2 regions of the Mesorhizobium sp. M0088 genome follow, and region 1 is predicted to be linked to the other one. Evidence: predicted binding sites of a transcription regulator. Region 1 holds the regulator's gene; the other holds the start of a gene.
The links. The regulator LexA, encoded in region 1, represses DNA repair genes until DNA is damaged. The targets are predictions, from matches to a motif close to TGTTCNNNNTGTGTTCNG.

Region 1 (4,931 bases):
TTGACGGGGATCTGTGCGCTGGTCTCGCGCTCATGGCCAAAGACCCATCTGTGTTTCATGGCGGCGCTTTTGTGCGCCCTAGGACTGCTTGCTGCCAAGGTCGAGACGTGGCGTGCGGGCACACAAATGTTGGGCTCGGAAATCTCGACGCAGGTGACCGGCCGCGTCGTCTCGCTCGACCGGATGGAAACTGGCCGCATCCGGCTGACCATCGACGTGACATCGACCGCAAGACCGAAACTGCGCTATGCGCCGGAACGGGTGCGGCTTTCGGCACGCAAGATCCCGGCTGACGTGACCGCAGGCTCCCTCATCACTGGATATGCCAAGCTTTTGCCGCCGACCGGGCCGGTGCGGCCGGACAGCTATGATTTCTCCTTCGACAGCTATTTTGCCGGCATCGGCGGCAGCGGGTTCTTTCTCGGCAACCCCAAGCTTGTCGTCAGCGATGATGGCGACATGCCGCTGCCGGCCCGAATTTCCTCTAGCGTGGAAAATGCCCGCGAGGCCATCGCCGACCATATCAGGGCGAGCGTCGGCGGCGCCGAAGGCGAGATCGCCGCGGCGCTGATCGTCGGCGTGCGCGCCGGCATTCCCGATGACATCAATGAGGCGATGCGACGTACCGGCATCTACCACATCATCTCGATTTCGGGACTGCACATGGCGCTGGTCGCAGGCACCATCATGGGCTTGCTGCGCGGCGCCTTCGCCTTGTTTCCCGACTTTTCCGCGCGTCGCCCGGTCAAGAAGTATGCCGCCGTCGCCGCACTGTTCTCGATCGCGGCCTATCTCATCATCTCTGGAGTCGTCGTTGCCGCCGAGCGCAGCTTCATCATGCTGGCGGTGATGCTGATTGCCGTGCTGTTCGATCGAGCAGCACTCACCATGCGCAATCTGGCGATCTCGGCGATCGCCGTCATCGTGGTGTCGCCGCATGAGGTGGTCGGCCCGAGTTTTCAGATGTCGTTCGCCGCGACCGCGGCTCTGGTCGGCGCCTATGCCGGCTGGGCCGATCACCGCGCGGGAAAAGCAAGACCGCCGCCCCCAAAGCGATCCATGCCCGGTTTCCTGACGCGAAAGTTCGTGCTCGCGGCAACCGGCCTTGCCATGACCTCCATCATCGCCGGCAGCGCCACGACGCTGTTTGCCATCTGGCATTTTCAGCGTGTGTCGCCGCTCAGCCTGTTCGCCAATCTGGCGGTTATGCCGATCGTTACCGTCGTCATGTTCCTGGCTGTCGCAAGCGCGCTGCTGATGCCTTTCGGATTGGATTGGCCGGCCCTCTACCTGATGGGCAAGGGTCTGACGGTGATGATCGCCATATCGGGTTGGATCTCCGAACGTTCGCCTGTCGATGGGGTTGGGCTGATTTCGCAGCAATCTGTCCTGCTGGTGACAATTGCCCTGGTCATCGCGACGATGGCGACAACTTGGCTGCGGCTCGCTGCTCTGCCATTCGCGCTGGCAGGCTTGCTGACCGTCTCGGATACGCGCACGCCGGATGTGCTGATCTCGGAAGACGCCCGGCTGGTGGCGTTGCCGATCGGTGGCGGCGAGCTTGCCGTCAGCCGGGAACGGCCGAACGAATTCACCGTCGACAACTGGAAACGCGCCCTGACATCAGAAACCATCGTCGTGCCAGAGGTGTTCGACAAGAGCGATGGGCAATTCGACGTCGCGGACGCCGTTGAGCTACCGCCGGGATCGCCGTTCTATTGCTCCTCAGGCGTTTGCGTGGCCAGGCATATGTCCGGTGCGATCATTGCCTATGTCGAGGACCGCAAGGACACCTGGAAAGCCTGCGGCTTCGCCGAGCTGATCGTCATCAATGACGCCACCGCCTATGACGCCTGTCACAATCCGCTGGTTCTCGTCATCACCAAGCGGCAACTGGCTCGCAAAGGCAGTGCCGCCGTCTTCTTCGATCGCCAGTCGGCGACCACGCCGGCGACAATCAGCTTCGCGGTGAACAGCCCATATCGGCCCTGGCACACGCAACGCAAATACTCTCGTGAGGCGAGGGGGCTGGCACCCTTCAAGAAACCCGAGAAGCCAGCGGCCAACCCGCAGCCGCCTCAGTAGCGGCGGATGAGGCCGACGAGCTTGCCTTGCACCTTGACCCTGTCTGGGCCGAAAATACGGGTTTCATAGGCCGGATTGGCGGCTTCGAGCGCAATCGAAGCGCCCTTGCGGCGGAACCGCTTCAGCGTCGCTTCCTCTTCATCGACCAGCGCCACGATGATCTCGCCGGGGTTCGCCGTGTCGGCATTGCGGATGATGACGGTGTCGCCGTCGAAGATACCGGCCTCGATCATCGAGTCGCCCTTGACCTCCAGCGCATAGTGGGCGCCGCCCATGATCATGTCCGGCGGCACGGAGATCGAATGCGTCTGATGCTGGATGGCATCGATCGGCACACCGGCGGCGATACGGCCCATGACCGGGATCGACACGGCGGAGACCGCATCGTCATCATTGCCGGGCGAGGGCATCCGCGAAGGCGCCGGCTTGATCTGCCGGCCAAGGGCACCACCCTGACCGAGACTGCCCTGGATGACGCTTGGCGAAAACTTCTTTGCCGCGTTGAGGCCGGGCGCGATGGAGTCCGGCAATCGCAGCACTTCCAGCGCCCGTGCCCGGTTGGGCAACCGGCGAATAAAGCCGCGCTCCTCAAGTGCGGTGATCAGCCGATGAATCCCGGATTTGGAGGCAAGGTCGAGCGCCTCCTTCATCTCGTCGAAGGATGGCGGAATGCCGCTCTCCTTCAGGCGTTCATGGATGAACATCAGCAGTTCATGTTGCTTGCGTGTCAGCATGGCGGCCCCCAGATTACCTGAAACCAGAATCGAAAAACAAACCCAGAACAAACACTATCTGTTCCAGTTGTGTTCTGCAACCGTTTAAAGTTTAATGAATTTGTTAAGGCTGCTGAAATTATTTGGGCTTGCCAGCGGGTCGCGATCGACAGGCGCCAACCACGGCAATGCGCCTGCTCACATTGAAACCATTATGGTTAATGACCTGTGGCTCATCCTCGACCCAAGGCTTGGCATCATCTGCCGATCGACCTCCACAAGGGACGCTATCAATCTTCGGGACGTTCGTTTGCCGTGAACGAAACGGAGCCAAAACGCCAACGTCTGTTGGCATTTGTGGCTGGAATTCAGCCCTCCGTCATCTGCCGGGCAGTGAGGGCGGCGACGGCAAATCGCGGAGATCGTTGCGTCAGGTAACGGCTTCCTTGACGGCGAAACGCTGGTCCTTCCATGCGCCCGTGCGCAGAATATCCTCCAGCACCTCAACCGCCAGCCACACATCCTTGTAGCCGACATAGAGCGGCGTGAAGCCGAAACGGATGGTCGATGGCGCGCGAAAATCACCGATGACGCCGCGCTCGATCAGCGCCCGCATGATTTGATAGCCGTGATCGTGAAGGAACGACACCTGGCTGCCGCGCCTGGTCGCGTCGCGGGTGGTCTCCAGCGTGAGGCCATAGGCGCCGCACTTTGCTTCGACGAGCTGGATGAACAGTTCCGTCAGCGCGACGCTCTTTTTTCGCAATGCCGCCATGTCGACGTCGTTCCAGATGACAAGCGCGCCTTTGAGCGCCCGCATCGACAGGACAGGCTGGGTGCCGCACAGAAAGCGGCGGATACCGGTGCCGGCAACATACCCCCGTTCGAAGGCAAAGGGCCGCGCATGGCCCCACCAGCCGCTGAGCGGCTGGCTGATATCGCCGTGATGGCGCTGCGCGACATAGATGAAGGCCGGTGCGCCCGGACCGCCGTTGAGGTACTTGTAAGTGCAGCCGATGGCGAAATCGGCATTTGCCTGATCGAGCTCGACGGGCAGGGCGCCGGCGGTGTGGCATAGATCCCAGACGATCAGCGCTCCGGCCGCATGAGCCTTGCGCGTCAGCGCCGCCATGTCGCGCAGTTCACCCGATTTGTAGTTGACGTGGTTGACCAGCACCACCGCGACGTTTTCGTCGATCAGCTCTTCGATGGTGGGCGCGTCGACGCCCGCGAGGCGCAGCAGGACGCCGTCCCGTGTCGAGGCCACGCCTTCGGCGATGTACAGGTCGGTGGGGAAACTGTCACCCTCGGCGACGATGACCGACCGGCCCGGCCGCATCTCCAGCGCCGCATGCAGCACCTTGTAGATGTTGGTCGACGTCGTGTCGCAGACGACGGTCTGGCCGGCCGCGGCTCCAATCAGGCGTCCGAGTTGATCGCCGAGTTCGATCGGCATCTCGAACCATCCGGCCGTATTCCAGGCTCGGATGAGGTCCTGGGCCCATTCCTGGGTTGCCGCCTGCTGCAGCTCGCCGAAAACGGCATGAGACGCTGCCCCCAGTGAATTGCCGTCGAGATAGATCACCCCCTCCGGCAGAATGAAACGGTCGCGCATGGCCCGCAGCGGATCTGTGGCATCCATCGCTTCGACTGCGGCGAGATCAGGAAATCCACTCATGGTCAGTCAGTCCCCGGTGTTCGCGAAGGGTGTTCCGCCGCCGCGCGTCGCTGTTTTCATTTCGACGATGTCAGAGCCGGGTGCGGACCGTCCACAGTTCCGGGAACAGCACCACCTCGAGCATCTTCTTCAGATACGAAGCACCCGACGTGCCGCCGGTGCCGCGTTTCAGACCGATGATGCGCTCAACCGTGGTGACGTGGTTGAAGCGCCAGCGGCGGAAATAATCCTCGAAGTCGACCAGCTTCTCTGCCAGTTCGTAGAACATCCAGTAGCGCTGCGGATCGCGGTAAATGGTTTGCCAGGCGACCAGCACCTCTTCATTCTCGGTTCGCGTCTCACGCCAGTCCGTGCGCCTGGCATCGGCACCGATGTCGAATCCGTTGCGCGCAAGCAGCAGCAGCGCTTCGTCGTAGAGCGATGGTTCGGTCAGGATCGCTTCCAGCTTTCCGCTC
Region 2 (4,931 bases), on a different contig from region 1:
GCTGTTCCTCGCCGTGACGCGCGGCATGAACCGCGAGGAGCGCCAGCAGGTCTCGGTCCGGGCCTCGATCATCGGTTTCCTGGTGATGGCGTTGTTTGCGGTTGCCGGGGCCTCGATCCTGTCGGTTTTCGGCATAACGTTGCCGGCCTTCCGCGTCGCCGGCGGTTTCCTGCTGTTCTTCATCGCCTTCGAGATGGTGTTCGAGCGCCGGCAGGACCGCAAGGAAAAGATCGGCGACGTCGCCATCACCAAGGACATGATCCACAACATCGCCGCCTTCCCGCTGGCGATCCCGCTGATCGCCGGCCCAGGCGCCATTTCGGCGACGGTGCTGCTTTCCGGCTCGTTTCAAGGCTTTGCCGCGCAGGCGGCGCTGGTCGGCATCATCTTCGTCTGCCTCGCCATTACCTATCTGGTGTTCGTGCTGTCGGAACGCATAGATCGCATCCTCGGCCAGACCGGCCGCTCGATCCTGACCCGTCTGCTTGGCGTCATCCTGGCGGCACTGGCCGTGCAATTCGTCGCCGACGGCATCAAAGCGCTGATAGCAGGCTGACGCGGCGAAAATCCCGAAGCCGGTTCTATTTCGCCGTCGTGTCGATGACCTCGAAATCGTGGGTAATCGTGGCGGTCTTGGCCAGCATTGCGGAGGCCGAGCAATATTTTTCGATCGAAAGGTCGATTGCCCGTTTGACCTTGTCGGGCGAGAGTGCCCGGCCCTTGACGACGAAATGCATATGGATGCGTGTAAAAACCCTGGGCTCGGTTTCGGCCCGGTCGGCATCAAGCTCGACGACGCAGTCCTCGACCGCCTCGCGGCCCTTTTCGAGGATATGCACGACATCATAGGCCGAACAGCCGCCGGTGCCGATCAGCACCAGCTCCATCGGGCTTGGACCCGGAGTCCTGCCTTCCGGTCCGGGCGCGGTTCCGAGCACGACCTTGTGGCCGCTGCCGGATTCACCGACGAAGGTGCGTTCCTCGACCCATTTTACGCGTGCTTTCATCGAACTCGTCCTTCGCCATATTTCGTTGACCGCCAAGTCAGCGTTCAATTCGACAATGCAAAACCCCGAAAGTCCATGAGGGACTCTCGGGGCGCAATGTTTGACTTAAGCCAAAAATAACATCTGCTGTTGCGATCAGAACGGAATCTCGTCGTCCAGTTCGCGCGACGAGCCGCCGCCACCGCCCTTGGGAGCGCCACCACCGCGATTAAAGCCTTCGCTCGGGCTGGACTGGCCGAAATCGGAACCACGGCTGCTGCCGCCACCGGTATAGCCGCCGACCTGACCGCCTTCGCCCTGTCCGCGCGCGTCGAGCATCTGCAGCTCGCCACGGAATTTCTGCAGCACGACTTCCGTCGTGTACTTGTCGGCGCCGGTCTGGTCCTGCCATTTGCGTGTCTGCAACTGGCCCTCGACATAGACCTTCATGCCCTTCTTCAAATACTGCTCCGCCACCTTGGCGATGCCCTCATTGAAGATGACGACGTTGTGCCACTCGGTTTTTTCCTTGCGTTCGCCGGAATTCTTGTCGCGCCAGCTTTCCGATGTGGCGATGCGGATGTTGACGACCGGCTCACCCGAATTCAGGCGACGGATTTCGGGATCCGCGCCGAGATTGCCGACCAGAATGACCTTGTTGACGCTACCCGCCATGATATTTCTCCGCGCTCATCCGAAACAAATTTTTGTCGCAGCACCTTACAGGCTGCAGGCGATCGCCGCTTGCCATGGCTGCCTTTACCCACAAGGTTTTTGTTCCCTTTTCGTTCTTATCCGCATCGCTGCTTATTGTCAAGGAATGGCAGCAATGCCGAAGCCGATCATATGGGTTTGAAAAGACCGCTTGCCAAACCAATAAGTATGCACTTATGCTTTTGGCATGATCGAAGCAGAGATTTTTCGCGCACTGGCCGACCCGACGCGCCGCGCCGTCTTTGAGCGGCTGGCCGCCGGCGAGATGAGCGTGTCGGAATTGCGCACCGGTATGACGGTGTCGCAGCCCGCGGTGTCGCAGCATCTGGCGGTGCTGCGTGGCGCAGGCCTGGTGGTCGAGCGGCGAGCCGGCCGCAACGCCTATTACCGCGCCGATCCGCAGGGGCTTGTCCCCCTGCTCTCCTGGATCGAGCGCTACCGGACCTTCTGGCCGGAACGCATCGAAAGGCTGAAGGCGGTTTTGAAGGACATGGATCAATGAAGAAGGCGGGATTAGCGGCCAACGACGGCCAAGGCGACGCCGCGGATGCGCTTGAGTTCGAGTACGAGCTTGCCGAGCCGCCGGAAAAGGTCTGGCGGGCCCTGACCATACCGGAATTGCTGGCCGCCTGGATGATGCCGAACGACATCAGCCCCGAGATCGGCAACCGTTTTGCCTTCGCCGGACCGGACACGCCGATCGAATGCGAAATCCTCGACGCCGAACCCGAACGGCTGTTGCGCTACTCCTGGCGGGAGCGCTCGCAGCCAGGCGGCGCCGCGCGGCAGGGGCCGCTCGACAGCACCGTCACCTTCACACTTGCCCGAACCGTATCCGGCGGCACGCATCTACGTATCGTCCATGACGGCTTTGCCCGCAAGACCATGCCTGCCGTCGCCATGGCAGGCGCCGGCTGCCGGGTTTCGCTCGGTGCGAACAGGTCATCTAAGCCAATCGCCGCAAACACGCCTCGCCTCCTGCTTCGCGCGGCCTGAAAACAAAACGGACGGAGAGAGACAATGAGCGGTGTTGCCAGTCTGGTGCCGATGGTCATCGAGCAATCGAGCCGCGGCGAACGTGCCTTCGACATCTTTTCGCGGCTGCTGCGCGAGCGCATCATCTTCATCAACGGCGAGATCAACGACGACATCTCGGCGCTGGTCTGCGCGCAGCTTTTGTCGCTGGAATCGGACAATCCCGACAAGGAGATCTCGCTCTACATCAACTCGCCGGGCGGCGTGGTGACCAGCGGCTTCGCCATCTACGATACGATGCAATATATCAGCTGCCCGGTGTCCACCGTATGCATGGGCTTTGCCGCCTCGATGGGCTCGTTCCTGCTGATGGCAGGCACACCGGGGCGCCGGATTTCCCTGCCGAATGCCACTATCCTGCTGCATCAGCCGCTGGGTGGGTTCCAGGGCCAGGCATCCGACATCCAGCGCCATGCCGAGCGCATCGGCCGGACGAAACGGCACATGGCCGAACTTTACGCGCAGCATTGCGGCCGCAGCTATGAAGAGGTGGAACGCACGCTCGACCGCGACCACTTCATGACCGCCCGCGAGGCCCAGTCCTGGGGCATCGTCGACCATGTTTTCGACACGCGAAAGAAAGCGGCGTAAGCCAGGGCCGGATCGGAGATCCGTCCGGCAGGTAGTCGAAGATTTGACGATGCCGGTCTGGTTCCATCGGCGGCGCGCCACTATAGTCCTGGGATGACCGACACTCATCAGTCCAGATCATTGCACCGCGTCATCGCCGTTGCAGCGCTCGCCATTGCGGGTCTCATCAGCGGCGCGGCACTTGCCGACGACAGTTCGTCGTCGACGCAAAAAAGCGCCCTTCCCGGCGTAACCGGCGACTACCGCATCGCCAAGCCGGCTCCCGAGCCGGACGATGCGCTGCCAGCCGGCGAGAACGGTACATTCAAGATCGGCGATACCGATGTCAGGATTTCCGGCAGCATCACTGTCGATGTCGGCGCCGGCTCGATCGGGCCGCCGCGCCACTGACAGCGCGTGTCGCGCTGCGCCTGTCGCCCACAAGACAATCCGCACATGAAAACGGCCCCGCCGTGCTTTGCGCAAACGGACGGGGCCTTTTTGGATCTCAAATCCAATTTTACCGGGAGTGTACTGCCGGCGTTTGATTTCGGATGCACCGCGGCATTCAGCCGACGATCCGACTAGCAGTCTCTGATTTTTACGAGAGATGGCAGGTCACGGTTTGCCGGCTGGCGAAAACGCTGAACCCTGGCACTTATGCCTGCCTCGGCTCCAGTGACAACTGGAACCCTGGGGGACGATCCGGTGGCGTCATAGCTCCGCTCCTCTGTCCGTTGCGATTGTTGTCAATTCGAAGCACAAATCGCAAATGCCTGCGGCGTCTCGCAGGCCGCCTTTGGGCGGCGAGGCCATCGAAAGACGGCCGTCTTCGTTGACTGCTGGAGACTGCTCCCGTCAGCTGGTGGCGTCAACCATCAATAGCCGGTTACCGAAAAATGTGATCGCCGGGAGGTTACGTGCAAGTCAGTTTTTGCACAGCTTTGTCAGGAGCGTGTTCGGCCTTTGTTCTTTCCGCTTGCCCGTTCACGCGAAAGACGCTTAAACGCTCTCGTCGGGAATTGTGGCGTATCTCGACGTGGCGGCAAAACTACCTACATAGGGGATGGCCGGGAAAACCCGCCATTCCAGGAAATTCCAGATTCTGAGGCGGCGACCGGCTATGGCCGACCATAAATATCTTTCCATTCGCGGGGCGCGCGAACACAATCTGAAGAATGTCGATCTCGACTTGCCGCGTGACAGCCTGATTGTCATGACCGGCCTGTCGGGGTCCGGCAAGTCATCGCTGGCCTTCGACACGATCTATGCCGAGGGCCAGCGCCGCTACGTCGAAAGCCTGTCGGCCTACGCGCGGCAATTCCTTGAGATGATGCAGAAGCCTGACGTCGACCAGATCGACGGCCTGTCGCCCGCCATTTCCATCGAGCAGAAGACCACCTCGAAGAACCCGCGTTCAACGGTCGGCACCGTCACCGAGATCTACGACTACATGCGGCTCCTGTTCGCCCGCGTCGGCATCCCCTATTCGCCGGCCACCGGCCTGCCGATTGAGAGCCAGACGGTTTCGCAGATGGTCGACCGCGTGCTGGCGATCGAGGAAGGCACGCGCCTGTTCATCCTGGCGCCGATGGTGCGCGGCCGCAAAGGCGAGTACCGCAAGGA

Region 2: a site for LexA is predicted at 1,762-1,779, ahead of NKJ67_RS10940 (single-stranded DNA-binding protein). Genes of this name have one in related genera too.

What each region holds. Positions count from the first base shown of each region.
Region 1 covers NZ_JAMYUI010000024.1:14,983-19,913, forward strand. Annotated here, with positions in the region: gene NKJ67_RS25765 (ComEC/Rec2 family competence protein) at 1-2,085, shown strand, start outside; gene lexA (transcriptional repressor LexA) at 2,079-2,819, opposite strand; gene kynU (kynureninase) at 3,229-4,476, opposite strand; gene kynA (tryptophan 2,3-dioxygenase) at 4,547-4,931, opposite strand, start outside.
Region 2 covers NZ_JAMYUI010000007.1:183,638-188,568, reverse strand. Annotated here, with positions in the region: gene NKJ67_RS10950 (MarC family protein) at 1-556, shown strand, start outside; gene NKJ67_RS10945 (OsmC family protein) at 582-1,007, opposite strand; gene NKJ67_RS10940 (single-stranded DNA-binding protein) at 1,143-1,661, opposite strand; gene NKJ67_RS10935 (ArsR/SmtB family transcription factor) at 1,888-2,202, shown strand; gene NKJ67_RS10930 (SRPBCC family protein) at 2,199-2,696, shown strand; gene NKJ67_RS10925 (ATP-dependent Clp protease proteolytic subunit) at 2,721-3,326, shown strand; gene NKJ67_RS10920 (hypothetical protein) at 3,420-3,716, shown strand; gene uvrA (excinuclease ABC subunit UvrA) at 4,429-4,931, shown strand, end outside.